DNA from 4 places in the Rhodococcus sp. LMD genome. Region 2 is predicted to be linked to each of the others. Evidence: predicted binding sites of a transcription regulator. Region 2 holds the regulator's gene; each other region holds the start of a gene.
What was found. The regulator LexA, encoded in region 2, represses DNA repair genes until DNA is damaged. The targets are predictions, from matches to a motif close to CGAACANNTGTTCG.
Positions count from the first base shown of each region.

Region 1 (7,899 bases), 1.2 Mb from region 2:
CCCGGCCCATCGTGTCGGTGACGACCACCGCGACGCTCACGCCGAGCAGTGTCCGCAGACGCTCGCGCAGTGCCGCGGCGCTCGCATCCGGATCCTCGGGCAGCAGGGCGAGTTCGGAGGCGGCGACGTTCGAGCCGTCGATCCCGGAGGCGGCCTGCACGATCCCGAGCCGGTTCTCGGTGATCAGGGTGCGTCCCTTGCGCGCGAGCACGCGCACCGCCTCCTGGTCGACGAGGCGGCGCCGGAGCGCGTCGCGGGCGTCGGGGTCGGTGGGGGAGTCCACGATGCGGCCCTCGACCTTGGAGAAGATCTTGCTGGTGACGACGAGGACGTCCCCGTCGGCGAGCCAGGGGGCGGCGTCGGCCAGTGCGGCGGCGAGGTCGTCGCCGGGCCGGAACTCGGGCAGGCCCGGCACCGGGCGGATCTCGATCGGCCGCCCGGGGGAGTGGTCGCGCACTCCGGCGGCGGTGCCGACGGCCGTGTCGGAGGGCGTAGTCACAGCGTCACTCCTGCCAGTTCGAGTGCGGCGCGAGCCATTTCGGCTGTCGCGTCGGGATCGGTCATGAGCAGCGGCACGCTGCGCACCTCGACGCCGGGCACGTCGGCGGCGTCGGTGGAGTGGATCAGCCAGCCGTCGAGCAGGCCTGCGCCGCTGCGGGCGCCGTAGTGCCGTCCCACGCCCTGGGCGGTGGTCTCGACGCCGATCACGCCGAGGCACGCGTCGGCCATGCCGCGCAGCGGTTTTCCGTCGATCACCGGCGACAGTCCGACGATCCTCGCGGACGTGGTGCGCAGCGCGCCGCGCAGTCCGGGGATCGCGAGGATCGCGCCGATGCTCACTACCGGGTTGGAGGGGGCGAGGATCACCACGTCCGCCGAGTCGATCGCCTCGAGCACACCCGGTGCGGGGGCGGCCTTCTCGGCGCCGATGTGCGCGAAGCTGTGCGTGGGCACCTGGGCGCGGTGCCGGACCCACCATTCCTCGAAGTGCACGGCGCGTTGCTCGCCGTCGGCCGGATCGGTGATGACGACGTGGGTCTCGCTGCGGTCGTCGGAGACCGGGAGGAGGGCGACGCCGGGTTTCCAGCGGTCGCACAGCGCCTCGGTCACGGCCGAGAGCGGGTACCCGGCGTTCAGCAACTGGGTGCGCAGCAGGTGGGTCGCGATGTCGCGATCGCCGAGGCCGAACCAGTCCGGGGTGGCGCCGTACGCCGCCAGCTCCTCCTTCGCGTGCCAGGTCTCGTCGGCCCGGCCCCATCCGCGTTCGGCGTCGATCCCGCCGCCGAGGGTGTACATGCACGTGTCCAGGTCGGGGCAGATCCGCAGCCCGTGCATCCAGACGTCGTCGCCGATGTTGACGATCGCGGTCACCCGGTGCGCGGCGTCGGGGTCGAGGTCGCGGCCGGGTTCGATGCCGAGGAGCCGGCGCACGCCGGTGAGAAAACGCGCACCTCCGACGCCGCCGACCAATACAGTCACGTTCACAGGGCAAGCGTAGGCGGTGTGCCGCGAGAGCTGCCGGGGTGCCTGCGCGCCCGGGCGGCAGGTGCGCAGCGGCGCGGAGGAGAACCCCGGATGGTAAGGCAGCGGCACCGCTCGGCTTGACCGCGACACGCCCCACGTGTCTAATCACATAAGTGTCATTCCCAGTGAACCGGAGCCGAGATCGGTTGGGGTGAACTGTATTCGAACGCATGTTCGATCGGAATGGCGCGGAGTGGGCCGGTTTCGACGAGAGTTGCAGCGCTGCAGGTGAGGAGGCGAACGATGGCCGACGAGCGCGAATGGTTCGAGAGCTCTCGGATCGACACTGCAGGCATCGGCACGGCAGGCGAGGACGTCCGGGACATCGACGGCATCGGGGGGGACGCGTCCGCGCGGCCCGTGCTCAGTCTGATCGATGGTTTCGGCGACCCGTCCGACGGTGTCGACGAACAGTGGCAGGAACGCGCGTTGTGCGCGCAGACGGATCCCGAGGCGTTCTTCCCCGAGAAGGGGGGATCGACCCGGGAGGCGAAGCGGATCTGCTTGGGGTGCGAGGTCCGGGACGAATGTCTCGAATACGCGCTGGCCAACGACGAACGCTTCGGCATCTGGGGCGGTCTGTCGGAGCGCGAGCGGCGACGCCTCAAGCGCGGCATCGTCTGAGGCGTCAGTCCTCGTCGAAGCCACCGAGTTCGGGGTCGACGACCTCGGGCTCGACGCCGAGGTACGTCGCGACCTGGTGTACGAGGACGTCGTGCACCAGGTCGGTGAGATCCTCGGGATCCTTCGCCCGCAGTTCGAGCGGGCGGCGGAAGAGCACGATCCGGGCCCGCGTCGCCGCGCCACGCCGGTCGATCCCCGCCGGGACGAGCCGCGACAACGGCACCGGGCCGTCCGCGACCACCTCCGACGGCCAGGTCACCGAGTCCGGGTCGAGGGCGCGGATCTTGGGCACCTCGTCGACGGCGATGTCGAGTTTGGTCAGCCGGTCGTGCCACTGCGCGTCGATCGGGGCGAAGGCCCCCAGCACGAGCAGATCGAACTTCTCCGCGCGCGAGCGCCACGCCGGCACCTCGTGCGGGAACAGCGGGCCGCGCACACCACGGCCGCGACGCGCGACCGAGCGGGACGTCACGGGTCTGGGACGGCGCGATCGGGGCATGCCTGGACAGTACGACACGCAAATCCGTACCCGGTTCTCCGGTGTGTCCGGATAGTCCCGGAGCGCACGGCGCGCTACTCTCCGACTGTGAGATCACTGCGTCGATGCTGCCGGCCTGGGTGCAAGAACCCTGCTGTTGCGACGCTGACCTACGTGTACTCGGACTCCACCGCAGTCGTCGGGCCCCTGGCGACGGTCGCCGAGCCCCACTCGTGGGATCTGTGCGAATCGCACGGCTCGCGGATCACCGCACCGAAGGGGTGGGAACTGGTCCGGTACGAAGGTGCCTTCACCGCCGGTACCCCGGACGAGGACGACCTGACCGCCCTGGCCGAGGCGGTACGCGAAGCCGGGCTCGGCGAGCGGGGCCGCACCGACTCCGACGACACCGATTCCGGTGTCCCCCCGGCGCTGGCCGCACCCCCTACCGCCCGCACCGGCCGGCGTGGTCATCTGCGCGTGTTGCCCGATCCCACGTCCTGATCGTCGCGCACTAGGCTGACCGTGCCCCGCCGCGGAGGCGGCGGCGCCAGTCGACGATCAGGAGCAGCAACAGTGGCGAGAACTGCCGAGTCCGTGTCCGCCGTGGTCAAGGCGTACGACGTGCGTGGCCTGGTGGGAGAACAGCTCGACGCCGGATTCGTCCGGGACGTCGGAGCCTCCTTCGCCCGCCTGATGCGTGACGGCGGCGCCACCCGCATCGTGATCGGGCACGACATGCGCGCCTCGTCCCCGGAGCTGTCCCAGGCCTTCGCCGCCGGCGTCACCGCCCAGGGGCTCGACGTCGTCCACATCGGCCTGGCCTCCACCGACCAGCTGTACTTCGCGTCCGGGATCCTCGAGGCTCCGGGCGCCATGTTCACCGCGAGCCACAACCCGGCGCGCTACAACGGCATCAAGCTGTGCCGGGCCGGGGCCAAGCCGGTCGGACAGGAGACCGGGCTCGCCACCATCGCGGCCGAACTCGTCGCCGGCGTCCCGGACTTCGACGGAGCCCCCGGCGCCGTCACCGAGCGGGACGTGCTGGCCGACTACGCCGCGTTCGTCCGCTCCCTGGTGGACCTGTCCGCGATGCGCCCGCTGAAGGTCGCCGTCGACGCCGGCAACGGCATGGGCGGGCACACGGTGCCCGCGGTGTTCGGCGCGCTCCCGATCGACCTCGTGCCGCTGTACTTCGAACTCGACGGAACCTTCCCCAACCACGAGGCCAATCCGCTCGATCCCGCCAACCTGGTGGACCTGCAGAAGCTGGTGCGCGACTCGGGGGCCGACCTCGGCCTCGCGTTCGACGGTGACGCCGACCGCTGCTTCGTCGTCGACGAGCGTGGTGAGCCGGTCACGCCGTCGGCGGTCACCGCGCTGGTGGCCTCGCGCGAACTCGCGAAGGAACCCGGATCGACGATCATCCACAATCTCATCACGTCCCGCGCGGTGCCGGAGCTGGTCACCGAGCTCGGGGGCAAGCCCGTCCGCACCCGCGTCGGGCACTCGTTCATCAAGCAGCAGATGGCCGAGACGGGGGCCGTGTTCGGCGGCGAGCACTCGGCGCACTACTACTTCCGCGACTTCTGGGGCGCGGACTCGGGCATGCTCGCGGCCCTGCACGTGCTCGCCGCGCTCGGCGGCCAGGACCGGCCCCTGTCCGAGCTGATGCGCGAATACGACCGGTACGCCGCGTCCGGGGAGATCAACTCCACCGTCGACGACGCCACGGAGCGCACCGCCGCCGTGCTCGAGGCCTTCGGCGACCGTGCCGAAGCCGTCGACCGGCTCGACGGCGTGACCGTCGATCTCACCGACGGTGCCTGGTTCAACCTGCGGGCCTCCAACACCGAGCCCCTGCTGCGGCTCAACGTCGAGGCCCGCACGGCCGAGCAGGTCGACGCGCTGGTGAGGGAAATCCTGGCCATCGTGCGCGCGTGACGGAATTATCCGTGGCGGGGATAATCGAGATCCCGGGGCGCGGTCCCGGGTCGGTGCGAGTCGGAAGGACGGTGGCGCAGCCATGACGGCTCCCTCTTCGATCCTCGACTTGGACGACACCGGTGCCCTGATCGACGCCGACGTCGACGGGATCCTGCGATTCGCCGCGCTCGGCGGGGCACAGATCCGCGCCACCGCCGCGGCCGTCGACGAGCAGATCCTCGATCGCCTGCACGGCCTGCACCCGCGCAGCGTGGTGCTCGTGTGCGGCGACGCGCGCGCGGCCCGCGCGGGCGAGCTGGTCGTCGCGATGCTCGCGGCGCGCTCGGCCGTGCCGCTGGTCACGGCCCCCGTCACCCCGCCCTGGGTCGGCCCGCTCGACGTCGTCGTCGTGGCCGGTGACGACGCCGGCGACCCCCAGCTCGTCGAATCGGTCGCCGCGGCCCTGCGGCGCGGCGCCGAGGTGGTCGTCGACGCCCCGGACGAGGGACCGATCCGGGCGGCGGCGGCGGGCCGGGCGATGCTGCTGCCGCCGCGGATCCGGGTGCCGGTGGCGTACTCGCTCCTACGGCACCTGGCGGTGTTCCTCGCGGTGGTGGCGGCGATGGAGGCCACCCGCACGGCAGGCGCGGTTCCCCCGCTGGCCGATCTCGCCGACTCGGCCGACGGCGAAGCCGGCCGCGACCAGCCTGGCAGTGAGGTGTTCCGGAACCCGGCGAAGGCGCTCGCCGCCCGCATCCAGTCCCGGCGGGTCGCCCTGGCGGGTGACTCGGCGGTGACGGCCGCGCTGGCCCGGCACGCGGGGGAGTCCCTGCTGCAGGTGGCCGGCGTGATCGCCGCGGCGGCGGCGTTGCCGGACGTTCTCGCCGCACGGGACCGGCTCGTCGCGATACCCCCGGCGGGTGGGGAGTCGTACGATCCGTTCTTCCACGACGAACAGCTCGACGGGCCGGTGCCCGCACCCCCGGCGCGGGTGTTCGTGGTGAGTGTGGAGGAAGATCGGCGGCAGGCGGAGCGGCGCGCGGCAGCGCTGCCGGACATGGAGTTGGTATCGGTGGTGGGGGAGTTCGAGGCGAAAGCGGTGCCGTCGGTGCCGGAGCAGGTGGCGGTGCTGGCCGTGCGATTCGAGATGGCCGCTGCCTATCTGCGGTTGGTCGGTGGTCGGTAGTGCTCCGACTCGAAGGTGCGCTGCGTTCGTATGCCTGGGGTTCGCGCACCGCGATCGCGGCACTGTGCGGCCGGACGGTGCCGTCCGCTCATCCGGAGGCGGAACTGTGGCTGGGTGCGCACCCCGCAGACCCGGCGCGGGTGGTGAGCACCAACGGTGACGGCCCGGGTGGGGGCACCTCCCTGCTCGATGTCCTCGAGGCCGACCCGGGTGGGCATCTCGGGCCGGCGACACTGAGCCGGTTCGGGCCGCGGCTGCCGTTCCTGCTCAAGTTGCTCGCCGCCGAGGAACCACTGTCGCTGCAGGCGCATCCGAGTGCCGAACAGGCTGCCGAGGGCTTCGCCCGGGAAGAGGCCGCGGGCCTGCCCCTGGAGTCGCCGGTGCGGAACTACCGCGATGCGAGCCACAAGCCCGAGCTCGTCGTCGCCCTCACCCGGTTCGAGGCGCTCGCCGGCTTCCGGGATCCGCACCGCACCGTCGAGCTGCTCGCCGCCCTCGAGGTACCCGAACTCGATCCGTACGTCGGGCTGCTCGCCGGGCAACCCGACTCCGACGGCCTGCGGGCGCTGTTCACCATCTGGATCACCCTCCCGCAGTCGGTGCTGTCGGCCCTGCTGCCGCGGGTACTCGACGGCTGCGTGACCTACCTGGCGACGCACAACGGCGACGGCGTAGCCCCGTTCGCCGAGGAAGTGCGGACAGTGCTGCAGCTCGCCGAGTTCTATCCCGGCGACGCGGGCGTACTCGCCGCGGTCCTGCTCAACCGGATCACCCTCGAGCCGGGACAGGGCCTGTTCCTCGCAGCGGGGAACCTGCACGCGTACCTGCACGGCATGGCCGTCGAGATCATGGCCAACTCGGACAACGTGCTGCGCGGCGGACTCACGCCGAAACACGTCGACGTGCCGGAGCTGCTGCGAGTGCTCGATTTCCGGCCCGTGGACGTGCCGATCCTCGAGCCCGAGCCGGCCGGCCCGGGGGAGGTGCGCTACCGGACTCCTGCCCCGGAGTTCGCCCTGTCGCGGATCGATCTCGCCCCCGGCTCGGGTGCGGCGCCGGACGGCGTCGCGCTGCCGCCGTGCGGTCCGCAGATCCTGCTGTGCACCTCCGGGTCCGCCGGCGTGGAATGCGAGGGGCGGACCCTGCAGCTGGCGGCCGGGCAGGCGGTCTGGCTCTCCGCGTCCGACCCGGCCGTCACGGTGCGCGCCGCCGGCGGGCCGGCGCAGCTGTTCCGCGCCCGGTTGGCGGAGACGGGCATCCCCGTCGACTGACGTGGACCGGCCCGGCGGCGACGGACGCTCGTGTTGACGGGATCGGCCCCGCGTGAAACCGTCGCGGCATGTCGATCGTGCACGAATCCGCCACCGCCGGGGAGCCTCCGCGAGCCGGGGAACCCGAAGACCGGCAGCGCGTACCGTTCCACGAGGCCAGCCGGATGCTGCTGCGCAATTCGGTGCTCGATGCCATGCGGGACCTGCTCACCGCCCGTGACTGGTCCGCGATCACCATGACGGACGTCGCGCGGGGTGCGGGCGTGAGCCGGCAGACCCTGTACAACGAGTTCTCGTCGCGGCAGGGCCTCGCTCAGGCGTACGCACTGCGCCTGGTCGATCAGTTCGTCGACGCCGTCGACGACGCGATCTACACCCACGTGGGACAGGCGCGCCCCGCCCTCGTCGAGGGGTTCACCTCGTTCTTCGTCGAGAGCAGTGCCGACCCGCTGATCCAGTCCCTGCTGCGCGGCGAGGCCAAGCCGGATCTGCTGCGGCTGATCACCACGGACGCGGCGCCGCTCATCGAGCGGGCCTCCGCTCGGCTCTCGGAGACCTTCCAGCGCAGCTGGGTACAGGCGTCCGCGGCGGATGCGGGCATCCTGGGGCGGGCGATCGTGCGCGTCGCGATGAGCTACATCTCCATGCCGCCCGAGTCCGACCGGGACGTCGCCGCGGACCTGGCCGAGCTGCTCGGCCCGTTCATCGATCGCTCCGCCCGGCGCGACTGAACAGCGAGTTGTATAGCCTGTTGGCAGAACCGACTGCCAACAGGAGAGGCATCCTCACGTGTCCGACAACAAGCTCGTGGCCGACCAGCGGAACGGGATCGACTTCAAGGTCGCCGATCTGTCCCTCGCCGAATTCGGCCGCAAGGAGATCCGGCTGGC
Region 1 covers NZ_CM148557.1:3,420,283-3,428,181, reverse strand. Annotated here, with positions in the region: gene ACWPQI_RS15800 (coenzyme F420-0:L-glutamate ligase) at 1-499, opposite strand, end outside; gene cofD (2-phospho-L-lactate transferase) at 496-1,485, opposite strand; gene ACWPQI_RS15790 (WhiB family transcriptional regulator) at 1,885-2,148, shown strand; gene ACWPQI_RS15785 (metallopeptidase family protein) at 2,153-2,647, opposite strand; gene ACWPQI_RS15780 (DUF3499 domain-containing protein) at 2,735-3,130, shown strand; gene ACWPQI_RS15775 (phosphomannomutase/phosphoglucomutase) at 3,203-4,570, shown strand; gene ACWPQI_RS15770 (hypothetical protein) at 4,653-5,738, shown strand; gene manA (mannose-6-phosphate isomerase, class I) at 5,738-7,009, shown strand; gene ACWPQI_RS15760 (TetR/AcrR family transcriptional regulator) at 7,078-7,740, shown strand; gene ahcY (adenosylhomocysteinase) at 7,799-7,899, shown strand, end outside.
Region 1: cofD (2-phospho-L-lactate transferase) is a predicted target of LexA. The motif match lies at 1,688-1,701, and genes of this name have one in related genera.

Region 2 (7,899 bases):
CCGAGGCCGAGCGTTTCCGGGCCGCCGCCGGCGCGGTCGCGGAGCGGCTGCGCAGTCGCGCCGGGCGAGCCTCGGGCGCCGCCGCCGAGGTTCTGCTCGCCAACGCCCAGCTCGCCGAGGACCGCGGGTGGCTCGGCGCCGTCGCCGCGAAGATCCGCAGCGGATCCGGCGCGATCGAGGCCGCAGTCGGCGCCACCGACCAGTTCGCGGACATGTTCACCAAGCTCGGCGGGCTGATGGCCGAGCGCGTCACCGATCTTCTCGACATCCGCGACCGGGTGATCGCCGAACTCGCCGGCCATCCCGAACCCGGCCTCGACCTGCCCGACGAGCCGTCCATCCTGCTCGCGGAGGACCTCGCCCCCGCCGACACCGCCGGCCTCGACCCGAGCCGGGTGATCGGACTCGCCACCACCCTCGGCGGGCCCACCAGTCACACCGCGATCATCGCCCGCCAGCTCGGCATCCCCTGCGTGGTCGCGGCGGCCGACCTCGACACCGTCCCGGCCGGCGTCCGCGTCCTGCTCGACGGCGCGGCCGGTGAGCTCCGCCTCGATCCCGACCCCGAAGAGGCGGCCGCTGCGGTCGCCGCGGCCCGCAGCGAGCAGGCGCGCATCGCGTCGTGGGCCGGCCCGGGCGCCACCGAGGACGGGCATCGCGTCGAGATCCTCGCCAACGTTCAGGACGGCGCCGGTGCCCGCGCGGCCCGCGCGACCCCCGCAGAGGGAGTCGGCCTGTTCCGGACCGAGCTGTGCTTCCTGGACCGGGAAACCGAACCCACCGTCGAGGAGCAGGCGGAGATCTACGCCGAGGTGTTCAGCGCCTTCGCCGGCCGCAAGGTCGTCCTGCGGACCCTCGACGCGGGCTCCGACAAGCCCCTGCGCTTCGTCGACCATCCCGACGAGCACAACCCGGCACTCGGGTTGCGCGGCATCCGGATTGCGAACGCCACCGAGGGACTGCTCGACCGGCAGCTCGACGCCGTCGCCGCCGCGGCCGCGCGCACGGGCACCGAGCCCTGGGTGATGGCACCGATGATCGCGACCGTCGCCGAGACCGCACACTTCGCCGCTGCCGTCCGCGCCCGCGGGCTCGTGCCCGGCGTGATGGTGGAGGTGCCGGCCGCCGCGCTGCTCGCCGAACGTCTCCTCGAACACGTCGACTTCCTGTCGATCGGCACCAACGACCTCGCGCAGTACACGATGGCCGCGGACCGCATGTCGCCCCACCTCGCATCCCTCACCGATCCGTGGCAGCCGGCTGTGCTGGCCCTGGTCGCCCGCACCGCCGCCGCCGGACGCGCCGCCGGCAAGCGAGTCGGGGTGTGCGGGGAGGCGGCCGCCGACCCGTTGCTCGGCTGTGTCCTGGCCGGCATGGGGGTCACCTCGCTGTCGTGTGCGGCCGCGGCCGTCGCCGGTGTCGGGTCCCGACTCGCCGCGGTGACCCTCGACCGCTGCCGCGAGGCCGCGGACGAGGTGCTCCGCGCCGTCGACCCCGGGGAAGCCCGCGACGCGGCGGCCCGCGTACTCGCCTGACGGACGCGATCGCCGCCGGGAGCAGCCGATGCGACCGGACCGGGGCGGGCGCCTACCATTCCCCGTTGTGAAGGAACAACTGAGGACACGGACGGCCGGGTTGGGCTGGACCCTGCACGGCGACGGGCGTCGCGTTGCCGACGGCGAGGTCGTCGCCCCGGACGAACGACTGTCCTGGCCCCGCACCGTGGGCATCGGCATGCAGCACGTCGTCGCCATGTTCGGCGCGACGCTGCTCGTGCCGACGATCACCGGCTTCCCGGTCACCACGACGCTGCTCTTCTCCGGCGTCGGCACCGCCCTGTTTCTGCTGATCACCCGCGGCCGGGTACCGAGCTACCTCGGCTCGTCGTTCGCGTTCATCGCACCGCTGACGGCCTCGGCCGCGGAGGGCCCCGCCGCCCAGCTCGGCGGCATCGTCGCCGTGGGCCTCGCCCTCGTCCTCGTCGGACTCGTCGTCAGGGCGCTGGGATCCCGCGTCGTCGACGCACTGATGCCCCCCGTGGTGACCGGCGCGATCGTCGCGCTCATCGGGTTGAATCTCGCGCCGGTCGCGGTCGGGTCCTTCGAAGCCCAGCCGCTCGTCGCGGCGATCACGCTGACCGCCATCCTGCTCGTCACCGTGTTGGGCCCCGGACTCGTCGGCCGTCTCGGCATTCTCGTCGGCGTCGTCGTCGGCTGGGTATTCGCCGCCGTCACCGGCGGACTCGCCGAGGAACGCGTCACGGCCCTGCGTGACGCCGCATGGTTCGGCCTGCCCGAACTGCGCGCCCCGGCGTTCGAGCTCTCCGTGGTGCTGCTGGCGCTGCCCGTCGTGGTGGTTCTCGTCGCCGAGAACGTCGGCCACGTCAAGGCCGTGGCGGCGATGACCGGCCGCAACCTCGACGACGTCGCGGGCGACGCGCTGCTCGCCGACGGCCTGGCCACGACGCTCGCCGGGGTCGGCGGCGGCTCGGGCACCACCACCTACGCGGAGAACATCGGCGTGATGGCCGCGACGCGGGTGTACTCGACCGCGGCGTACTGGGTGGCTGCCGCGACCGCCGTGGTCCTCGCCTTCTCGCCGAAGTTCGGGGCCCTCGTCTTCACCGTCCCCGACGGGGTGCTCGGCGGCGCCACCCTGGTCCTGTACGGCCTGATCGGCATTCTCGGCGTGCGGATCTGGATGGAGGCGAAGGTCGACTTCACCGATCCGGTCAACCTCATGGTGGCCGCCGCCGCGCTGGTGGCCGGGATCGGCGACCTCACCCTCACCGTGGGCTCCGTCGAGCTCGGCGGCATCGCGTGGGGTTCGATCGGCATCCTGATCGCCTACCCGCTCCTGCGCCGCGCGGCGGACCTGCGCCGTCGAGCGCCCGGCGTGTCCGGTCACAAATAACGCTCGTTCCTGTCAGCGTCAGACGGGCCTTCCGATGTCTACCGTGAGCGTGACGTACGTCATCGGATACAGGAGCGCACATGGAACGCACCCTCTTCGAGCCCGAGCACGAACTCTTCCGGGAGTCGTACCGGAAGTTCCTCGAGCAGGAGGTGGCTCCCTTCCACGAGCAGTGGGAGCAGGACAAGATCGTCGACCGCGAGGTCTGGAAGAAGGCCGGCGCGCAGGGTTTCCTGGGCATGGCCGTGCCCGAGGAGTACGGCGGCGGCGGTGTCGAGGACTTCCGCTACAACACGATCGTCACCGAGGAAACCACCCGCGGAGGGTTCAGCGGCATCGGTTTCATGCTGCACAACGACGTCGTGGCCCCATACCTGCTGAAGCTGGCGAACGAGGAGCAGAAGCAGCGCTGGCTGCCGGGATTCTGTTCCGGCGAGATCATCACTGCGATCGCGATGACCGAGCCCGGTACGGGCAGCGACCTGCAGGGCATCAAGACCCGCGCGGTGCGCGACGGCGACGAGTGGATCCTCAACGGTTCCAAGACCTTCATCACCAACGGCATCAACGCGGACCTGGTGATCGTCGTCGCCTGCACCGACCCGGAGAAGGGCGCGCAGGGCTTCTCGCTCCTCGTCGTCGAGCGCGGGATGGCGGGCTTCGAGCGGGGCCGCAACCTCGACAAGATCGGCCTCGCGGCGCAGGACACCGCCGAACTGCACTTCACCGACGTGCGGGTGCCTGCCGCCAACCTCCTCGGTGAGGAGGGCATGGGCTTCATCTACCTGATGCAGAACCTGCCGCAGGAACGTCTGTCGATCGCGGTGGTGGCGGCGGCGGCGATGGAAGCCGTGCTCGAGGACACGATGCAGTACTGCCGGGACCGCAAGGCATTCGGCAAGTCGATCGGCAGCTTCCAGAACACCCGTTTCGAGCTGGCCGAGCTGGCCACCGAGACCACCCTTGCACGCGTGTTCGTGGACAAGTGCATCGAGCAGCTCAATGCCGGCACCCTGAGCGTGCAGGAGGCGGCGATGGCCAAGTTCTGGACCACCGACAAGCAGGTCGAGCTGATCGATCGGTGCCTGCAGCTGCACGGCGGATACGGCTACATGCGTGAATACCCGGTCGCGAAGGCGTATCTCGACGCCCGCGTGCAGAAGATCTACGGCGGGACGAACGAAATCATGAAGGACATCATCGGCCGCGGCCTGAATCTCTGACCCCACCGGGACATGCACGGCGGCGCCGCGAATCGCGGCGCCGCCGTGCGCGTTCTGCGGAAGGGGCGAGGTCAGATCTTGCGGATCACGGTCACGACCTTGCCGAGAATTACCGCGTCGTTGCCCGGGATCGGTTCGAACATCGGGTTGTGCGGCATCAGCCACACGTCGTTGTGTACGCGCTTGAACGTCTTCACGGTCGCTTCACCGTCGAGCATCGCGGCGACGATGTCCCCGTTGTCCGCGACGTTCTGCTGGCGCACCACGACCCAGTCGCCGTCGCAGATGGCCGCGTCGACCATCGACTCGCCGACCACCTTGAGCAGGAACAGCGAACCCTGACCCACCAGTTCTCTCGGGAGCGGGAACACGTCCTCGACGGACTCCTCCGCCAGGATCGGCCCGCCCGCGGCGATCCTGCCCAGCACGGGGACCATGGCAGCCGCCGTGGCCGACTCGGCGGCGACATCGACCCCGTCCACCGGCTGCGCCTGCGGCGCCGGCGGCTGCGAATCCTCGAGCCCGCGCACGTCCACCGCGCGGGGACGGTTCGGATCGCGCCGGAGGAAACCCTTGCGCTCGAGGGTGCGCAACTGGTGCGCCACCGACGAGGTGGAGTTGAGGCCCACTGCGTCGCCGATCTCGCGGATGCTCGGAGGGTAGCCGCGCTGGGTGACCGATTCGCGGATCACCTCGAGGACGCGGCGCTGGCGTTCCGTGAGGCCGACGGCCGGATCCGCGGTGGTCGTCCGGCTCCGCCCCGCCGGGGGATGGCCGTCCGTCATGTCGTGACCTCCGTGCGTCGTGTGTCGGATGTGCTGGATGTGATGGATCGAATCTAGCTCTCCGCGGCCCGGTTATCAAACATCTGTTCGACGTTTTCCGCCCGTTGTGCTGACTTTGTCGGAGCGACGTGGTACACATCGAACATACGTTCCTTCGAACAGGTGATCGAACGGCCGTCGATCGAGCGATGACCGAAGTTCCGCTGCGGGTCCTGCTCCCGCGGACGAGCGACACGTCGCGGGCACCGTCCCGCGGGCGAGTGACACGGAGGCCTCGATGAGGACATCAGCAGTGCGCCGAACCGAACGGAACCACCGGCAGTTCGACGACACCGGGCCGCACGACACCGGGCCGCACGACACCGGGCCGCACGACACCGGGCCGCACGACACCGGGCAGCACGACACCGGGCCGCAGGACACCGGGCCGCAGGACACCGGGCCGCAGGACACCGAGGACCGGGTACGCCGGGCAGGGACGACGCATCTCGTGCGGCGCCCCCACGAGGCGCCCGCCCGCCGGCTTCCCGTCCGTCCGGACGGGGGGATCGTGGACTACCGGCGCGCTCCGGTCCGGGTCTCACGCGTCCCGCACCGGCCGGCCGAGGTCGCACACACCCGCCCGGGCACGATACTGGCGACGGCGCTGCTGACCGCGCTCGTGACTGCGGGACTGCTCGGCATCGCGCACCTGCGCACCAGTCAGGTCGCGGCCGGCGCCGCACGCACCGACGTCACCGTCGTGCAGGCGGGCGAATCGCTCGGCGACGTCGCGGCCCGGGTGGCTCCGGGTCTGTCCCGGTCCGAGGCGATCGAGCGGATCCTCGACCTCAATGCCATGCCGGACGGTCGCCTCCGCACCGGCCAGACCCTGCTCGTTCCGGCCTCCGCGCCGCGGTGAACAGGCATGGGCGGGCAGGCACCGGGTTCGGCCGACGACCCGGGTATGCAGGTATTGTCGACTCTTGTCAGTGACACCACCTCGTGTGGTCGCGCCGAGAGCGATTCGCCTGCCGGTGGGTCCGGTCTCGGGAGGACGGCATCGGTTCGACGCCGACGTCGCGGCCAGCACGGCTACGACGAAGGAATCGACATGTACTGCCCGTATTGCCGGCACCCCGATTCCCGCGTCGTCGATTCCCGTGAAGCCGACGAGGGGGCCGCGATCCGGCGCCGGAGGGCATGCCCCCAGTGCGGAAGACGGTTCACCACGGTCGAGACGGCGGTGCTGTCGGTCGTCAAACGCAGCGGCGTCACCGAACCGTTCAGCCGGGAGAAGGTGGTGCGCGGCGTAGCTCGCGCCTGTCAGGGACGCGACGTCGACAACGATGCCCTCAACCTCCTCGCCCAGCAGGTCGAGGACGCGGTGCGGGCCAAGGGGTCCCCGGAGATTCCGAGCAACGAGGTCGGTCTGGCCATCCTCGGACCCCTGCGCGACCTGGACGAGGTGGCGTACCTGCGGTTCGCGTCCGTCTACCGGTCCTTCAGCTCCGCAGAGGATTTCGAACGCGAGATCAAGGAGCTGCGCGAGCACCAGCACCGGCGCGAGACCGGATCCGAGAACTGAGCGCCCGGCGGGACGCGTCGCCGCTCAGCGAATCGCCGCGACGGCCTTGAGGATCCGCTGCTCCGAGATCGGCCCACGGGTTCCGAGATGCTGGGCGAACAGGCTGACCCGTAGCTCCTCGATCATCCACGAGATCGCCACCACCTCGGCGGCGGTGGCCCGCTCCTGCGGCAGCCGTGCGAGCAGGCGGTCGTACTCGGCGTAGACCCGGTCCAGCACGTCCATGCCTTGCCGATCGCGGTGCGCGCTCGCCGGCAGCGCTTCGAGCCGATGCGCCGCCGCGGCCAGGTAGCGGGGCAGATCGGCGAGCCGGGCACTGCCGAGTTCGGTGACGAATCCGCGGAACAGCAGCGAGGCCAGCTGTTCCCGCACGTCCTCGGCAGCCTCGCCGCGCACCTTCTCGAGCAGGACTTCCACGTCGTGCGCGCGCGCCAGGGCGGGCACGACGAGTTTCAGCAGCGCCGCGACCCGGCCCGGCAACTCGGCGCGCACCACCTTCGCCAACGCGCTGAACTCGTCGGGTGTGCGTACCGGCTTGCCGTGCCGGACGATCGACTCGTCCACCGCGCAGGCCCGGCAGTCCTCGAGCAGATCCTCGAAGGAGCCGTCGGGGTTGCGTCCGAGCGCCAGCCGCTCGCTGTTGCTCAGGCCCGACGCAGCAGCGCGCGCCTGCATGGGGACTGCCTCGAGGAGCAGTGCCCGCAACCCGGTGCGCATCGCGGCCTGCTGCGCCTGCGAGGTGCTGAGCACCCGGACCGCCACACCACGATCCTCGGAGACCAGCGTCGGATATCCCGTCACGCGTTGTCCGGCCACGGTGCGTGTCACCGTCGGTTCGAGGGTGCCGAGGGTCTCGGCTGTCCAGACCAGTGCCGGCTCCCGTTCGGTGCTCGACGCCGCCCGCGAGACTTCGGCCTCGACGCGGGTTCCCAGCCGCCTCCGCAGATCGGTCAGGCTCTTGCTGCGCGCGAGAACCGATCCTTGTTCGTCGACGGCGGCGAACGTCATCCGCAGGTGGTCCGGCAGCGCGGTCGGCTCGAAGTCGCTCGGCTCGATCCGTGTCGCCCCGAGCCGCGACAGTTCCCGGGCCATCGCGTTGACGAGCGGCTCGGACCGGGGCCGGACCGACGCGAGGGCCGCCGCGGCGAAGTCCGGTGCCGGAACCACTTGGCGGCGAAGATGTTTGGGGAGCGTCTTGATGAGAGCGGTGACCAGGTCGACCCGCATGCCGGGCACCGACCAGTCGAAGCCGACGGGTCGGACCCCGGCGAGCAGCGCGACGGGAATGCGGACGGTGACGCCGTCCTCCTCCGTGCCCGGCTCGAACTGGTAGGTGAGGGGGAACTGCAGATCGCCCTGCCGCCACGCGTCGGGGTAGTCGCCGCCGAGGACCGCGGCGGCGTCCTGGTTG
Region 2 covers NZ_CM148557.1:2,253,028-2,260,926, forward strand. Annotated here, with positions in the region: gene ptsP (phosphoenolpyruvate--protein phosphotransferase) at 1-1,535, shown strand, start outside; gene ACWPQI_RS10575 (uracil-xanthine permease family protein) at 1,564-2,913, shown strand; gene ACWPQI_RS10580 (acyl-CoA dehydrogenase family protein) at 2,994-4,136, shown strand; gene lexA (transcriptional repressor LexA) at 4,208-4,921, opposite strand; gene ACWPQI_RS10590 (LysM peptidoglycan-binding domain-containing protein) at 5,199-5,822, shown strand; gene nrdR (transcriptional regulator NrdR) at 6,015-6,488, shown strand; gene hrpA (ATP-dependent RNA helicase HrpA) at 6,513-7,899, opposite strand, start outside.

Region 3 (7,899 bases), 810 kb from region 2:
GGTCGGTTCGAGCGGTGGGACACCGCGATCGGCAGCGTCGCGAACCAGGACCAGAACAGCAGCGGCTGTACGAGGCGTTCGGCGGCGGACCCGGCCTGCTGGAAGGGCCACGGGGTGAGCAGGTGGGCCCGGCGGTCGCGCAGCACGGTCACCGCGGCCGCCACTGCACCCGGGGCCAACCGCACGTCCGCGTCGACGAAGGCGACCACGCCGGACGGATCGGTGGCCGCGTAGGCACGTGCGCACGCCGCGGCCTTGCCCGTCCACCCGGGGGGTGGTGGCGCGGTCGAGCGGATCACCGTGACGCGGGGATCGTCCCCGGCCGCGAGCCGGGCCGCCTCGGTCGTGCCGTCGACCGAGTCGTCGTCGAAGATCACCACCCGCAGCCGGCGCAGACCGCGCTGGGCGCGCAGATCCGCGACGAGCGGGGGCAGGCGACGGGCTTCGTTGCGGGCGGGGACGATCACCGTCACCGGTTCGTCGACGACAGCGCCGGGGGCGAGCCTGGGCAGGGTGAGGCGATTGGCGACAGCCACGGCGGCTCCCAGTGTCGCGGCGACGGCCCCGGCACGGACGACGCCGACCAGCGCCCGCATCGCCTACGACGCCGTCGCGTCGTCGCGAGCTCGCCGCGGGGGAGCGGGGTTGCGGTTCATCCAGGCGAGCGCTCCGATGATCGCCGCGACACCCGTCGTGACACCGGCGACGATGCCTGCCCAGCCGGCGAATCCCCTGGTGTTCGGATCGGCGTAGCGGACCTCGGCGCGCAACGTGCTCACCTCCCCGGCCGGCAGCTTCCACGTGACGATCGAATCGGAGTCACGGTTGCCGTTGGTCGTCGCGACCCGGGCCGGGAACGCGATCGTGATCTGCACGTCGGTGCCCTGGACGGGTACCGACTCGAGGTCGACCTTGCCGTTGACGCTCACCAGGTCGCCGGCGCGCTGCAGCGCGAGCTGGAAGGTGCCCGAGGTCTGGTCCGACATCGACCCCAGCTGTTGCACGTCCCCGAAGCTCAGATCACTGAAGAACACCTGACTACCGACGTACCCGTCCTGGTCGTACTCCTGCACGCGGACCTTGCCGGCGAGCGAGTCGGGAGCCGTCAGTTGCGGTCCCTTGTCGTTCTCGTCGGCGGGGATCGTCGCGGCCACGATCTGCCCGGAGACACGGTCGTCGGCCGAGACCCCCATCGTCGCCTGCACCCGCAGGCACCCGGCGAGGACAGGGACGAGCAGGAGCAGGAGCGCCGCCGCCGCGAGGGACCGGCGGCGGGAGCGGGGCGAGGTGGGCGGCTGCACAGCGACATCGTGCCAGGAGCGGGGGGACGTGTCAGACGCGAGCCCCTACCCCGGCGCGTCGCCGCAGGGACCACAGCAGCGGGACGCCGAGCGTACTCATGACCGCCGCCCCGTAGAGAGCCGAGTACTTCAGCTCGGGTACGCCCAGGAAGACGCTGTGGGCGAGCGCGGACCCGAGCCACGTCCACAGGAACAGCACCAGTGGGACGGTGTCGGTGCCCGGCTGCACCGGTCCGGTCCGGTCGAGCAGATCCAATCCCACGGCCATCAGCGTGGCGACGACGATCCAGCCGAGGTAGTTGGTGAGCGGGATCTGCTCGAGACCGGGCAGGCCGCCGCCGTTGCACCAGCTCCACTGACCGTCGGAGACCATCTGCGGATCGAGGTACAGGTCCCAGCCGACCATCCCCACCGTGGTGAGCGCGATGCGGGTCACCCGCTCGCGGTTCCCGTCCGGCCGCGAGATCCCGCCGCGCCCGGCGAGCAGCGAGGCCACGTACCAGACCGGGTACATCCCCGCCGTCCAGGCGAGCGGCACCACGAGGGGCACGTCGAACAGCGCGGGACCGAGCCGGTCGACGGCGTATGCGTAGCAGCCGTACGGGTACCCGGTCGCCGTGCCCACCACCTCGGAGGCGAAGCCGACACCTGCCGTGATCGCGAAGAATCCGGCGGTCCAGACCGGGCCGCGTCGCGTCGCCGCGTGCGCGAGCCCGGCGGCCGCGAGGAGGGTGACCACGGCGACGGTGACGAGGTCGCGGGCCTGGCCGGAGGTCAGCGGGTAGGCGATCTGCGCGGCGATGGCACCGCCGGCGAGAACGACGGGAAGCCGGTTCATCGACGCCACCGCCCCAGCGCACGGCGCACCGGGCCACCCGCGGAATCGGCGAGCGCGCGCTGCGCGGCAGCGCGTCCGCTCGCGCCGGAGACCCCGCCCCCGGGGTGGGTGGACGCGCCGGTCAGATAGACCCCGTCGGCGCCCGGGACCCGGTGCCCGGACAGCTCCGGCAGCGGCCGCCACATGAACATCTGGTCCAGCGACATCTCCACGTGCATGACATTGCCGCCGAGCAGGCCCAGTTCGCGTTCGATCTCGTGCGGCGTCTGGATGTGCCGGTGCCGGACGGAGCCGGCGAAGCCGGGCGCGAACCGCTCCATCTCGGCGACGATCCGATCCGTCTCCGACTCGGCCAGCGCGGACCACTGCCGGCCGCCGGAGAGCCGGTACGGGTGCCACTGCGACCACAGGGTCACCTGGTGTTCGCCGGGCGGGGCGATCGACGGATCGAGCGCCGTGAAACTCATGGCCAGCACGGCCGGTCGCGGCGGCAGTTCCCCCGCCAGGGCGGCGCCGTGCGCGAGGCGGAGCCGGGCCCGGTCCTCGACGAGCAGCTGCAGACCGCGCACGGTCTCGGCGGCATCGGCGGGACCACTCGGATACCGGGGCAGCGCGTCGGTCGCCAGGCGTACCACCATGCCGATACCCGGACCGACGCGGATCCGTCGCCGCCACGCGTCGAGGCGGGCGCGGTCGAATCCGCCGCGTTCGAGCAGATCGAACGTGGTCAGCACGTGACAACCGGCGATCACGGCGCGCGCGGTGACGACCCGTCCGGAATCGGTGCGGACCGCCCAGCCGTCCCCGGCGCGGCGGATCTCGGTGACGGCGTCGCCGAGCGCGACGACGCCACCGTCGGACCCGAGACGGGCGGCCAGGGCCTGCGTCAGCGCGCCGCTCCCGCCGATCGCCCGGCCGGGCGGCAGGGTGTGCATCAACGCCGCGACGCCGACCATGGGTGCGGTGCCGGGCTCGGACATCGGGGGCCCGGACTGGGCGCCGAACCAGGCGAGGGCGGCTTTGAGCGGTTCGTCGTCGAAGTACTCGTCGAGGAGGGCGTCGCCGGTGCCGAGGAACTGGCGGGAGAGGTCGCTACCGCCGCTGCCGGTGTCGAGACCCCAGAAGGACGAGAGCAGGTGCCGGCCGGTCGGCGGCGCCGAGAACGAGCGCATCACGCGGGCGCTGCGCGGACCCCACACCGTCACGAAGCGGCGGTAGGCGTCGGCCTCGCGTGGACCGCACGCGGCCTCGACGGATCGGCACGTGCGGTCGAGATCGCGATGGAAGACGATCCCCGGGCGGTCGCTGCCCGCCGGGGCGGGAGCGAACGCCCACGGGTCGCAGTCGACATAGTGCAGGCCGTGCGCGGGCAGATCGAGTTCCTCGACGATGCCGGTGTGCCGGATCATGACGTGCGCCGACGAACCGCGGTCGACCGCGTGCCCCGGGAAGCGTTCCACAGTCGACACGGCGCCGCCGAGTACGGTGTCCCGCTCGAGCACCTCCACGGACCGGCCCGCGCGGGCGAGGTAGCACGCGCTCACCAGGGCGTTGTGCCCGGAACCCACTACGACCGCGTCGATCACCCTGTCCACGCTACGGACCTTCGAGCGGAAGGTCCCGGCCCAGGACGGCGAAGGGACGGGCGTCCCCGGTGAACCGGAAGTGGCGGACGACGTCGCGGAACCCGAATCGCCGGTACAACCGCCAGGCCCTGTTGTCCTCGCCGGGTGCCTCGGGAGTCGACAGCAGCACCGTGCGCTCGGGACGGTCGCTCAGCAGCCGGCGCAGGAGCGCCTCGCCGATACGGTGACCCTGGGCGTCCGGCCGCACGTGCAGCTCGGTCAGTTCGAAGTAGTCGCCGAGGACGGCGTCGATCGTCTCCGGGGGGTAGCCGGCGTGGCGCATCCCGGTCCGCACCTGCTGGTTCCACCACTGGTGTGGTGACCCGCAATAGCCGTAGGCGATCGCGACGAGCGTCGACGGCTCCTCCGGCAGAGCCGCCGCGACGGCCTTCCATCCCGGGCGGGCGGAGTGTTCGGACCACATGGGCGCGCGGTGGTACTCGGTGCCGCGCGGGTATCGCATGGCGGCCACGTAGATGGGCAGCACCTCGGGCAGTCGCGCGCGGAACTCGGCGGCGGAGAGATCGACGACGATCGGTGCCGCGCCCCGCGGGGTCGCATCCGTACTCATGACGGGGACTGGACCGCCTTCCCTTGACTGCGTGTCGGTAGGTGCAGCTATATTGAATACGTCGAACGGATGTTCGATACCGGGGATCCGGTGATGTTCGAGGGAAGCGAACATCACCGGATCGTCGGGGCCGTGACCCGGCCGGTGCCCGGCGGGGTGCAGGGAGGTGTTCGGAATGATGACCGCGGCACGAACCACACAGTCCGCTGCCACACCGTCGGCTGCCACACCGTCGGCTGCCACCCCGTCGGGTGCTACCGGTCCGCGGGCCGTCGGCCGTCCGGACTGCGCCGCCCGCCCGGTGTCCTCGCGCGCGGCAACCCTGCTCGACCGCGCGGACGAGTTGCTGTCGGCCGCCGCCGGCACCCCGGAGCCGTCCGAGCGGTTCCATCTGGCGTATCTCGCCGCGCTGCGCGGGGCCGGGGCCGTACTCGCGGGGGCCGAACTGCGGGCGGTCCACCGGCCGGCGCGTCGGCCCCGCACTCGCAACGCGTGGGTGCTCATGGCGCGCGCGGAGCCGGGATTCGCGGTCTGGGCCGACTTCTTCGCCGATCGTTCCGACACGCGCGCGGCGATCGAGGCGGGGGTCACCCGCTCCGTACCTGCCGACGAGGCGAGCCGCTTCTACGACGAGGTGGGCCGTTTCCTCCACGAGGTCGAGGACTACCTGACCGGCGCCGACGACCGCTCGGGGGGCGCAGAACCCGGCTCCGGAGCCGGCCGCCGCAGCGCATGATCGATGCGCGACGCAGCCCGGGTCGTTCGACGGCCCGGGCCGGGTCCGTCGGCCTCTCGTATGCAGGTCCTTCGGAACCGTGATCGAACTCGAATCCGCAGTTGGTGGTCCCCGCCGGGATGTACTCGTATTATTGAGCCAGGCGGCCGTCAAAGTCGGCCCCCCGTCGATCTGGACCGCAGATCCGGCGGCCACCGTTTAGTGCCGGGGGAGGTACCGTGCCACTCTCCGAGCACGAGCAGCGCATGCTCGAACAGATCGAGAGCGCGCTCTATGCTGAGGATCCCAAGTTCGCCTCTACCGTCCGGGGAAGCCGGATGGGGATGGCGTCCAGTCGGCGTCGGCTCCAGGCCGGCGCGTTGTTCGCACTGGGTTTGGCGTTGCTGATCGCGGGCGTCGCCCTCCCGGTGAAGCCGGGCGGGTTCCCGATCATCAGTCTCGTCGGATTCATCGTCATGTTCGGCGCGGGGGTCCTGCTCCTCCTCGGAGGCAAGCGCGGTCCAGGCGTCGGCGACGGTCCCCGCGGATCAGGTCGCGGTCCCGCGGAAGGTAGATCCCGCGGCGGCCGCAAGTCCGGCGGAGGGTTCAGCAAGAGGATGGAGGACCGCTTCCGTCGGCGTTTCGAGCAGGAGTAGCGCGCAGTACTTCACGCGAGTTCCCATGAACGGCGCGTCCCGGTAACCGGGGCGCGCCGTTCGGCTTCTCCCGGCGCGGCGGCGGGCGGCCCGCCGCCCCCACCGCACCCGACCGTCGTCCCCCACCTCTCCCCACCGCCCCCTCGCCGCCGTGCCCCACCGCGCCCCACTGCGGCACCCGGCTCCGGTGAGCGGCCGTCGAGGCCGAGGCGACCAGGGTGTTCTCCCGGGCCCGAGTCCGTCGTCTCGCGGCGGGCCCGAGTCTCCCGCGGCGCGGCGGCACCGGCCTCGTCGTCGTCACCCACTCCGCCCCACCCGCCGTGAACTGCGGACGGTCGGAAAACGGCGCCGCGCGTGGGCGCGTAAGCGGTTGAACGTGGGGGAAAGTGGGGTAGTGTGGGTCGCGGCGGAGGGGTTCCTCCGTCGAGCGAAGGACAGGGTCCGGCCGGGGCGTGGCGGGGGGTGTCGAGTGTTCCTCGGTACCCACACGCCCAAGCTGGACGACAAGGGGCGGCTCACGCTGCCCGCGAAGTACCGAGACGAACTGGCGGGAGGGCTGATGATCACGAAGGGTCAGGACCACAGCCTTTCCGTCTTCCCGCGCGACGAGTTCGCCGCCCTGGCCGAGCGTGCCGCCGCGGCTTCGCGGAGTAATCCGCAGGCCCGCGCGTTCCTTCGGAGCCTGGCGGCGGGAACCGACGAGCAACGTCCCGATGCGCAGGGCCGGATCACCCTGTCCGCGGCCCACCGCAAGTACGCGGGACTCACGAAGGACTGCGTCGTGATCGGTGCCGTCAAACATCTGGAGATCTGGGACGCGGCGGCGTGGGAGCAGTACCTCGCCGAGCACGAGGAAGAATTTTCCGAAGCGAGAGACGAGGCCCTGCACGACATTCTGTGACCGGAACCGCAGCAACGACCGTAGTGCCACCGCGGCGAGTGCCGCGAGGCCTCTGCCCGACAGCGACCCTGACACACTTCCCCAGTGCCAGGTTCGTGAAACGGAACCCTGACGTACTTCCCCAACGCCAGGTTTCCAGTTCGGACAGAGACCTCGATGCATTCGCCGCGGTCGTCTCCGGACCCAGCCGCGACCCCCACCGAAGCCACGATCCGATCGCCCACGAACCGAGCAGGACAACCGGAGGAAGAATGGCGGAGGGGCAGGACGCGGCGGCGATTCCGGAGGCCGCGAGTCCGGAGAGCTTCGGTCATGTCCCCGTTCTGCTCGACCGCGCCGACGAGTTGCTCGGCCCCGCCCTCGAAGCCGCCGGTGCGGGCGCGATCTACGTGGACGCCACCCTCGGTCTCGGCGGACACTCCGAGCACTTCCTGCGCACCTACCCGGGGGCGCACCTGATCGGACTCGATCGCGACCCCGACGCCCTCGCCGTCGCCCGCCGGCGGCTCGCACCGTACGCCGACCGCACGAAGTTCGTGCACACCCGTTACGACGGCATCGCCGACGCCCTCGCCTCCTGCGGACTGGATCGGGTCGGATCCGTCCATGCGATCCTGTTCGACCTCGGCGTGTCCTCGATGCAGCTCGACGAGACCGAGCGGGGCTTCGCCTACTCCCGCGACGCCCCGCTGGACATGCGCATGGACCCCACCACGGGGATGACCGCGGCCGACGTCCTCAACACCTACAGCCACGGCGACCTCGCCCGCATCCTCAGCACCTACGGGGAGGAGCGGTTCGCCGGGAAGATCGCCTCGGAGATCGTGCGCCAGCGGGCGAAGGCGCCGCTGCGCACGAGCGGGGAGCTGGTGGAGTTGCTCTACCGGACCATCCCGGCCGCGTCCCGCCGAACCGGCGGGCATCCCGCCAAGCGCACGTTCCAGGCGCTGCGCGTCGAGGTCAACGGCGAACTCGACTCGCTGCGGGCCGCGATCCCGGACGCCCTGGATGCGCTCGCCGTCGGGGGACGGGTGGTGTTCATGTCGTACCAGTCCCTCGAGGATCGTGTGGTCAAGCAGATCCTCACGCCGCTGACGAAGTCGAAGAGCCCCGAGGGCCTCCCGGTGGAACTTCCGGGTACCGAGCCCGAGCTGCGGGTGCTTACCCGCGGCGCGGAACGGGCGACGGAGCAGGAGATCGAGGCAAACCCGCGTTCGGCGCCGGTGCGCCTGCGTGCCGCGGAACGAATCGCCAGGAGGTACCGATGACCGTACAGGTGGCAGCACCTGCCC
Region 3 covers NZ_CM148557.1:3,061,741-3,069,639, reverse strand. Annotated here, with positions in the region: gene ACWPQI_RS14060 (glycosyltransferase family 2 protein) at 1-596, opposite strand, end outside; gene ACWPQI_RS14055 (LppM family (lipo)protein) at 600-1,301, opposite strand; gene ACWPQI_RS14050 (carotenoid biosynthesis protein) at 1,333-2,139, opposite strand; gene ACWPQI_RS14045 (phytoene desaturase family protein) at 2,136-3,725, opposite strand; gene ACWPQI_RS14040 (GNAT family N-acetyltransferase) at 3,736-4,335, opposite strand; gene ACWPQI_RS14035 (SAV_6107 family HEPN domain-containing protein) at 4,637-5,071, shown strand; gene ACWPQI_RS14030 (DUF3040 domain-containing protein) at 5,290-5,706, shown strand; gene mraZ (division/cell wall cluster transcriptional repressor MraZ) at 6,176-6,607, shown strand; gene rsmH (16S rRNA (cytosine(1402)-N(4))-methyltransferase RsmH) at 6,859-7,875, shown strand.
Region 3: ACWPQI_RS14035 (SAV_6107 family HEPN domain-containing protein) is a predicted target of LexA. The motif match lies at 4,398-4,411, and genes of this name have one in related genera.

Region 4 (7,899 bases), 340 kb from region 2:
TCCTCGTGCTCGTCTCCGGGATCGGCCGCGGTCTGGCCGCCACCGCGATCATCTGGATCGTCGGGGGACTCGGTACCTGGCTCACCGCCGGTGCCGGCTTCGTGCACATCGGTGCGTCGATCCTCGTCTTCGGCTGGCTCACCTACCTGATCACGCGCGGCATCTTCACCCGGCAGGCGAACCAGATCGTCATCGGCGTGATCGTGCTGTTCGTCTACGGCAGCATCCTGTGGGGCGTGCTGCCCAGCGACCCGCGTGTCTCCTGGCAGGGGCACCTCTTCGGCGCCGTGGGCGGCGTTCTGGCCGCGTGGCTGCTCTCCGCCGACGAGCGTCGCCGGCGGCGTTCGCCGGCCGTGCCGACCTCGCCGTACCGGTGAGACGCACCCCCTCCCGGCAACTGACCGATCGGTAGGATCACAGCGTCGGCGCGACTGTGACATCTCTCGATCAATACCCGTGTTGGCTTCGTCGCAACCACAGGGACGTGGCAGCATGAGCCCCATGCGCATGACCGTCCTGGGGTGTTCCGGCAGCGTGGCCGGTCCGGATTCCGCCGCGTCGGGCTACCTGATCACCGCCCCGGGCACCCCGCCCCTGGTGATCGACTTCGGCCCCGGGGTCCTCGGGGCATTGCAGCGGTACGCCGATCCCGGCGAGGTCTCGCTGTTGCTCTCGCACCTGCACGCCGACCACTGCCTCGACATCCCGGGCCTGCTCGTCTGGCGGCGCTACTCCCCGAACCGCCCCACCGGACGCACCCTCGTCTACGGCCCCTCGGACACCAGCGTCCGCATCGGAGCCGCCTCCGCCGAGATCGCCGGCGAGATGGACGACGTCAGCGACACCCTGGACGTGCGTCCCCTCGCCGACGGAGAAGCCTTCCGCTTCGGCGCACTCACCATCCGCCCCGGCCGGGTCGACCACCCGCCCGAGGCATACGGATTCCGCATCACCAGCGACTCCGGACGCACCGTCGTCTACACCGGCGACACCGGCATGTGCGACGAGGTCGTCGACCTCGCGCGCGGTGCCGACGTCCTGCTGTCCGAAGCCTCCTGGACCCATGCGCCCGACGACCGGCCCGGCGGCATCCACCTCTCCGGCACCGAAGCCGGCCTGGTCGCCGCGCGTGCCGGGGTGGGGGAGTTGCTGCTCACCCACATCCCGCCGTGGACCTCGCGCGAGGACGTCATCGCCGAAGCCAAGGAGCAGTATTCCGGGCCCGTCCACGCGGTGTCCGCCGGGGACGTCTACCGCATCTAATAGGCTCGTCCGGGTGACCACACGAGAAGACGGCAGAGCGGACGACGAACTCCGCCCCATCCGGATCACCCGAGGATTCACCAACCACCCCGCGGGCTCGGTGCTCGTGGAATTCGGCCAGACCCGCGTCATGTGCACGGCCAGCGTCGAAGAAGGCGTACCACGCTGGCGCAAGGGTTCCGGTCTCGGCTGGCTCACCGCCGAATACGCGATGCTCCCCGCCGCCACACACACCCGCAGCGGCCGCGAATCCGTCAAAGGCAAGCTCGGCGGGCGCACCCAGGAGATCAGCCGCCTCGTCGGCCGCGCCCTGCGCGCCTGCATCGACCTCGCCGCGCTCGGCGAGAACACCATCGCCATCGACTGCGACGTCCTGCAGGCCGACGGCGGCACCCGCACCGCCGCCATCACCGGCGCCTACGTCGCGCTCGCCGACGCCGTCACGTGGCTCAGCGCTGCGGGCCGCCTCACCGACCCGCAGCCCATCTCGTGCGCCATCGCCGCCGTGAGCGTCGGCGTCGTCGACGGCCGCGTCCGTCTCGACCTGCCCTACGAGGAGGACGTGCGTGCCGAGGTCGACATGAACGTCATCGCCACCGACACCGGCACCCTCGTCGAGGTCCAGGGCACCGGCGAAGGTGCGACGTTCGCCCGCTCCACCCTCGACAAGATGCTCGACTCCGCGCTCGCCGGCATCGCCGAACTGTGCGAGATCCAGAAGCAGGCGCTCGAAGCGCCCTACCCGGGCACGCTCCCGCAGCCCGTGACACCCGAGCGCACCCGGAAGAAGTTCGGTGTCTGAGATGGTGCGGGTGCTCGTGGCGAGTCGCAACGCGAAGAAGCTGCGCGAGCTGCAGCGCGTCCTCGACTCCGCCGGGATCGCCGGGATCGACCTCGTCGGCCTCGACGCGGTGCCGCCCTACGACGAGGCGCCCGAGACCGGCGCGACGTTCGAGGAGAACGCGGCCGCCAAGGCGCGCGACGGCGCAGCCGCGACCGGAATGGCTTGCGTCGCAGACGATTCCGGTCTCGAAGTCGATGCCCTCAACGCGATGCCCGGGGTGCTGTCCGCGCGCTGGTCGGGACGGCACGGCGACGACCACGCCAACACCGAACTGCTGCTCGGGCAGCTGCAGGACGTCCCCGACGAGCGACGCGGGGCGGCGTTCGTCTCCGCCTGCGCCCTCGCCGTCCCCGGTGACGACGGCGAGATCGCGGTGCACGTCGTGCGCGGGGAGTGGCGCGGCGCCATCGTCCACAGCCCCCGAGGCGCCAACGGGTTCGGCTACGACCCGGTGTTCCGGCCGGAAGGCGAGGACCGCACCGCAGCCGAACTCAGCGCCGAGGAGAAGGACGCGTCGTCGCACCGCGGGCGGGCGCTGGCACAGCTCGTGCCGGACCTCGCCGCGCTCGCGCGCTAGACCGCCGCACCGAGCCGAGGATTCGAGCGCTGGGGATTCGAAGGCTGGGATTCGAGGGCTGGGGATTCGAGCGGAGAAACGGAATCCGCCCACGCCGTGGCGTGGGCGGATTCCGGTCGATCGCGTGGATGTGGGCCGGCGTCAGACGCCGAAATCGGCCTTGACCTGTTTCGTGCGCTGGTGCTCGACGAAGAACGACAGGAACGGGATCGTCCCGGCGAGGAGGGTGCCGATCGTGCGGCCCGCCGGCCAGCGCACCTTGATCGCCAGGTCGAGCGTGAGCACGAGATACACCGCGTAGACCCAGCCGTGGACCACGGCGATCCAGCCGGGAACGTTCTCGACCTTCAGGATGTACTTCGCGACCATCTCGCCGGTGAGCACGAGCAGCCACACGCCGGTGATCCACGCGAGCGCGCGATACCGGGTCAGAGCCGAGGCGATCTTCTTCCGGTCGGCTTCCGGGCGGGACTGCGGCGTGGTCGAACCGCTCGTCTGGTCGGGTGCCTGCTCGGGGGTCGTGCTCACTGAGCGCTCCTATCGGACCTGCGCGCCAGCTGCGCGAGGTAATCGTTGTACTCCAGCATCTGCCGGGCCTCCGGGTCGTCCGGATCGACGTCCGCGTTCGGATCGAACTGCGCGCGGGGCCGCTGGGGGAGGAGATCCTCGGGAATCTCGGTGGGTTCCTTCGGTTCCGACGCGCGCGGCGCCCCCGTGGCCTGACTCTCGGCGTCCTCGGTCTCGAGCTTCACGAACCGGCGATAGGCGTACACGCAGAAGAAGGCGAACGCGGGCCACTGCAGTGCGTAGCCGAGGTTCTGGAACGTGCCGCCCACGGCCTCGAACCGGGTCCACTGCCAGAAGCCGAGACCGAGGCAGCCGGCCGCGGCGACCGTCACCAGTACGACGAGGGCAAGGCGACGCGGCGGGCGGTTCTCGGACACGCCCTCAAAAGTACCCGAGCGGCCCCCCGACCTGCCAAGAGCGGTCGGGGGCCGTGGGAGAGGTCACGTAGTGCGCGAGGGGGGACTTGAACCCCCACGTCCGAAGACACGGCGTCCTAAGCGCCGCGCGTCTGCCTGTTCCGCCACTCGCGCGTACCAGCGTCACTTTACGCGATCACATCGGTGCTTCTTCGCTCGACCTATAGGGCTCCGAAGCGCTTTCTCCCTGCCCACGTCGGCGTTTGACTGTGGCAGTTGGGGCACAGGAATCGGATGTTCTCCGGACGGGAGTCGTTCGGATTCCCGTCGATGTGATCGACATGGAGCGTGATCGGAAAATCGCACCATTGATCCCCGAGGCCGCACCTCTCGCACTTGTACGCGCGGCCGGACTCGACGAGGGCGCGGCGGAGCAGAGGCGGTTTCTGTCGGGGAGCGCCGGTCGGTTTGCGGACGAGAACCTCCTTCCATTCGAGACGGTTCAGCGCACGCCCACCCCTGGTGTGCGCCGATCCAGTGAAGTGTGACGTGTCGATGCCCAGCTTCTTGATCCGCCGGCTCAGGTGGTGGTGCGAACCCCCGCTCGGAACGAGACCGAGGTAGCGCATGACCCCCGCCACGCTCGTCGAGCTTCGGACCGCTTCCTCGAGAATTTCCAATGTGTACTTCGTCGACCGCCCCATCATCCCCCCCGTATCGAATGTGTGTTCGATTCGAAGACTGTATCCGGCGGTTCTGACAAAACGCGGAAAACGCTCTCATGCACGCGTTTCGCGGCCCGTCAAGATGGTAACGATTGTGTAACGATAAACGTGAGGGATTCCTCAGGTTGATGGACGTCCTCGTAGCCGCGCAGCCTGCGCCGACTCTCCCTACCGGTGAGTCACTTCTCCGACCTGCTGTGAGTGATCTCACGCGCCCTTCCGTACCCGGTAACCCGCACGGAACAAAACATGAGGAACCCCTCATGATTTTGTGTCACTCTTGGGTAGCCCGAACGAGCAGATCAGAGCCATCAGAACGCCAACGGCGGCGCGGGCGGCCAACGAGAGAACCACGCCCTCGAGGTGTTCAGGAGAGGAACTACACGCGTGACGATCGACGAGACCACACCAGCCGACAACGGACGGAACTCGAAGGCATCACGACGCACCGGCGACCGGGGGATCGGCCCCGCCTCCCGAAAGGGCGCGCTGGTCGACAAGCTCCTCGCCGGGGAGTCGTACGCCCTCGCCTTCGGCGGCCAGGGTGCCCCGTGGCTCAGCTCCCTCGAGGAACTCAGCCGCGACAACGGACTCGAGCCGGTCCTGACCGAACTGGTCAACGAGGCCGACGCGCTGCTCGCGCCCGTCGCACACGACCTCGTCGTGGTGCGCCCGAGCGGCTTCGACCCCATCGCTTGGATGCTCGAGCAGGAAGTCGCCGACGAGGACGAGACGCCCGTCGCCGGTCCCTCCGAGACCACACTGACCTCTGCCGCGGTGTCGCTGCCCGGCGTGTTCCTGACCCAGGTGGCCGCGCTGCGCGCGCTGGCGAACCAGGGCCTCGACGTGACCGCGCAGGCCCCGGCCGCCGTGATCGGCCACTCCCAGGGCGTGCTCGCCGTCGCGGCCACCGAGGCCGCCGGCGCCAAGGACGGGCAGATCCTCGCGATCGCCCAGCTCATCGGTTCCGCTGCCACCCTCGTCGGCCGTCGCCGCGGCATCATCTCCGGCGCCGAGCGCTTCCCGATGCTCGCCGTCGCCAACGTCGACCCCGAGCGCCTGCGCGCCGTCGTCGCCGAGGTCTTCGCCGACCAGGATCCGCAGCGGTCCGCCGTCGTCGCCATCCGCAACGCCCGTCGCCGCGTCGTGCTGTCCGGTCCGCCGGCCGCACTGGCGCGCGTGCAGCAGCGCTGCGAGGAGATCGCCGCCGCGGAGACCCGCGAGCGGGAGGCGAAGAAGCGCGGCGGTGCTGTGTTCGCCCCGACCTTCGAGCCGGTCTCGGCCGAGATCGGTTTCCACCACCCCGCGCTGGCCGACGCTGTCGAGCAGGTCGCCGACTGGGCGTCGCGCTGCGGCCTGGACGCCGACCTCGCCCGTTCGCTGGCGCAGGAAGTGCTCGTCGACCCTGTCGACTGGGTCGCCCTCGTCGACGACGCCGTCGCGGCCGGTGCCTCGTGGATCCTGGATCTGGGTCCCGGTGAGCTGCTGACGCGGATGACCAGCTCGGGCCTGCGGGGCCAGGGTGTGGGCATCATCGCCGCCGCGACCCGCGGCGGTCAGCGCAACCTGCTGACCCCGGGCGCGGAGCCCGAGGTGCCGCAGCCGTGGTCCGCATTCGCGCCGAAGCCGGTCACCCTGCCCGACGGCCGTCAGGCTGTCGAGACGGCGTTCACGCGCCTGACCGGCCGTTCGCCGATCCTGCTGGCCGGCATGACGCCGACCACCGTCGATCCGAAGATCGTCGCCGCCGCGGCCAACGCCGGCCACTGGGCCGAGCTCGCCGGTGGCGGTCAGGTCACCGAGCAGATCTTCGCCGACCACGTCGAGGAGCTGAAGGGGCTGCTCGAGCCGGGCCGCGCCGTGCAGTTCAACTCGATGTTCCTCGACCCGTACCTGTGGAAGCTGCACGTGGGCGGCAAGCGGCTCGTGCCGCGGGCCCGCGCCGCGGGCGCACCGTTCGACGGTGTGGTCGTCACCGCCGGCATCCCCGAACTCGAGGAAGCCGTCTCGATCATCGAGGAGCTGACCGAGGCCGGCATCAGCTACGTCGCGTTCAAGCCGGGCACCGTCGCGCAGATCCGCTCGGTGATCCGCATCGCGAACGAGGTGCCGAACTACCCGGTCATCGTCCACATCGAGGGCGGCCGCGCCGGTGGCCACCACTCGTGGGAGGACCTCGACGACCTGCTGCTCGCCACCTACGCCGAGCTGCGCACCCGGTCCAACCTGGTGCTGTGCGTCGGCGGTGGCATCGGTACCCCCGAGCGGGCTGCCGACTACCTGACCGGCCGCTGGTCCACCGCCCACGGCTTCCCGGCGATGCCGCTCGACGGCATCCTGGTCGGCACCGCGGCGATGGCGACCCTCGAGGCGACCACGTCGCCCGAGGTCAAGCGGATGCTCGTCGAGACCCCCGGCACTCCGGACTGGGTCGGCGCCGGCACCGCCTCCGGCGGCATGGCCTCCGGCCGGAGCCAGCTGGGCGCGGACATCCACGAGATCGACAACGCGGCGTCCCGCACGGGCCGCCTGCTCGACGAGGTCGCGGGCGATGCCGAGGCCGTGGCCGCACGCCGCGACGAGATCATCGCCGCGCTGGACGTCACCGCGAAGCCGTACTTCGGCGACGTCGCGGAGATGACCTACGGGCAGTGGCTCACCCGCTACCTCGAGCTCGCCGTCGGCTCGCAGGAGGTGGCCGACGCGGCCGAGAACCCGTGGATCGACGTCACCTGGCGTGAGCGTTTCCGCGAGATGCTGCAGCGCGCCGAGTCCCGGCTGCACCCGGCCGATCGTGGCCCGATCCCGACGCTGTTCGCCGACGATGCGGCCCTCGACCGGCCGTACGCGGCGCTGGCGGCGCTGACCGGGCAGTTCCCGGATGCCGAGTCGGTGGTCCTGCACCCGGCCGACGTTCCGTTCTTCGTCGCGCTGTGCCGCACCCCGGGCAAGCCGGTGAACTTCGTGCCGGTGGTCGACCAGGACGTGCGTCGCTGGTGGCGGTCCGATTCCCTGTGGCAGGCCCACGATCCGCGCTACAGCGCCGATCAGGTCTGCATCATCCCGGGCACCGTCGCCGTCGCGGGCATCACCCGCGCCGACGAGCCCGTCGGTGAGCTGCTCGACCGGTTCGAGAAGGCCACCGTCGACGAGTTGGTCGCGGCCGGTGTCGAGCCGGTGCAGATCGCGGCTCGCCGTCACCAGGACCTTGCGTCCGGTCTGCTCGACGCCGTGCTGTCGGCTCCGGATGTGAACTGGGCCGGCCGGCAGACTGTGAACCCGGTGCACCGCCTCGGCGACCTGGACGAGTGGTCCGTCGAGTCCGACACCGCCGCCGTGCACGCCGCGACGGGCGCCACCCTGAGCGTCCTCGACGCCGAGCACGTGGGCCTGACGGTGCCGCTCGCGGGGGACAAGACCGTCGAGATCCGCCTGACCGTGCCGGCCGCCGTGCACACCGGTGGCGCTCCCGTCGTCACCGCGGAGGACGCGTCGGCGTCCATGTCGGCGCTGCTCGGTGTCGCCGCGGGCCAGGAGCTGCCCGCCGTGAAGAAGGGCGCGGCCCGC
Region 4 covers NZ_CM148557.1:1,913,296-1,921,194, forward strand. Annotated here, with positions in the region: gene ACWPQI_RS08985 (rhomboid family intramembrane serine protease) at 1-377, shown strand, start outside; gene ACWPQI_RS08990 (cyclic nucleotide-degrading phosphodiesterase) at 502-1,263, shown strand; gene rph (ribonuclease PH) at 1,277-2,065, shown strand; gene rdgB (RdgB/HAM1 family non-canonical purine NTP pyrophosphatase) at 2,067-2,684, shown strand; gene ACWPQI_RS09005 (DUF3817 domain-containing protein) at 2,826-3,212, opposite strand; gene ACWPQI_RS09010 (hypothetical protein) at 3,209-3,628, opposite strand; tRNA gene ACWPQI_RS09015 (tRNA-Leu) at 3,700-3,781, opposite strand; gene ACWPQI_RS09020 (HNH endonuclease signature motif containing protein) at 3,829-4,311, opposite strand; gene ACWPQI_RS09025 (fatty acid synthase subunit beta domain-containing protein) at 4,720-7,899, shown strand, end outside.
Region 4: ACWPQI_RS09020 (HNH endonuclease signature motif containing protein) is a predicted target of LexA. The motif match lies at 4,326-4,339, and genes of this name have one in related genera.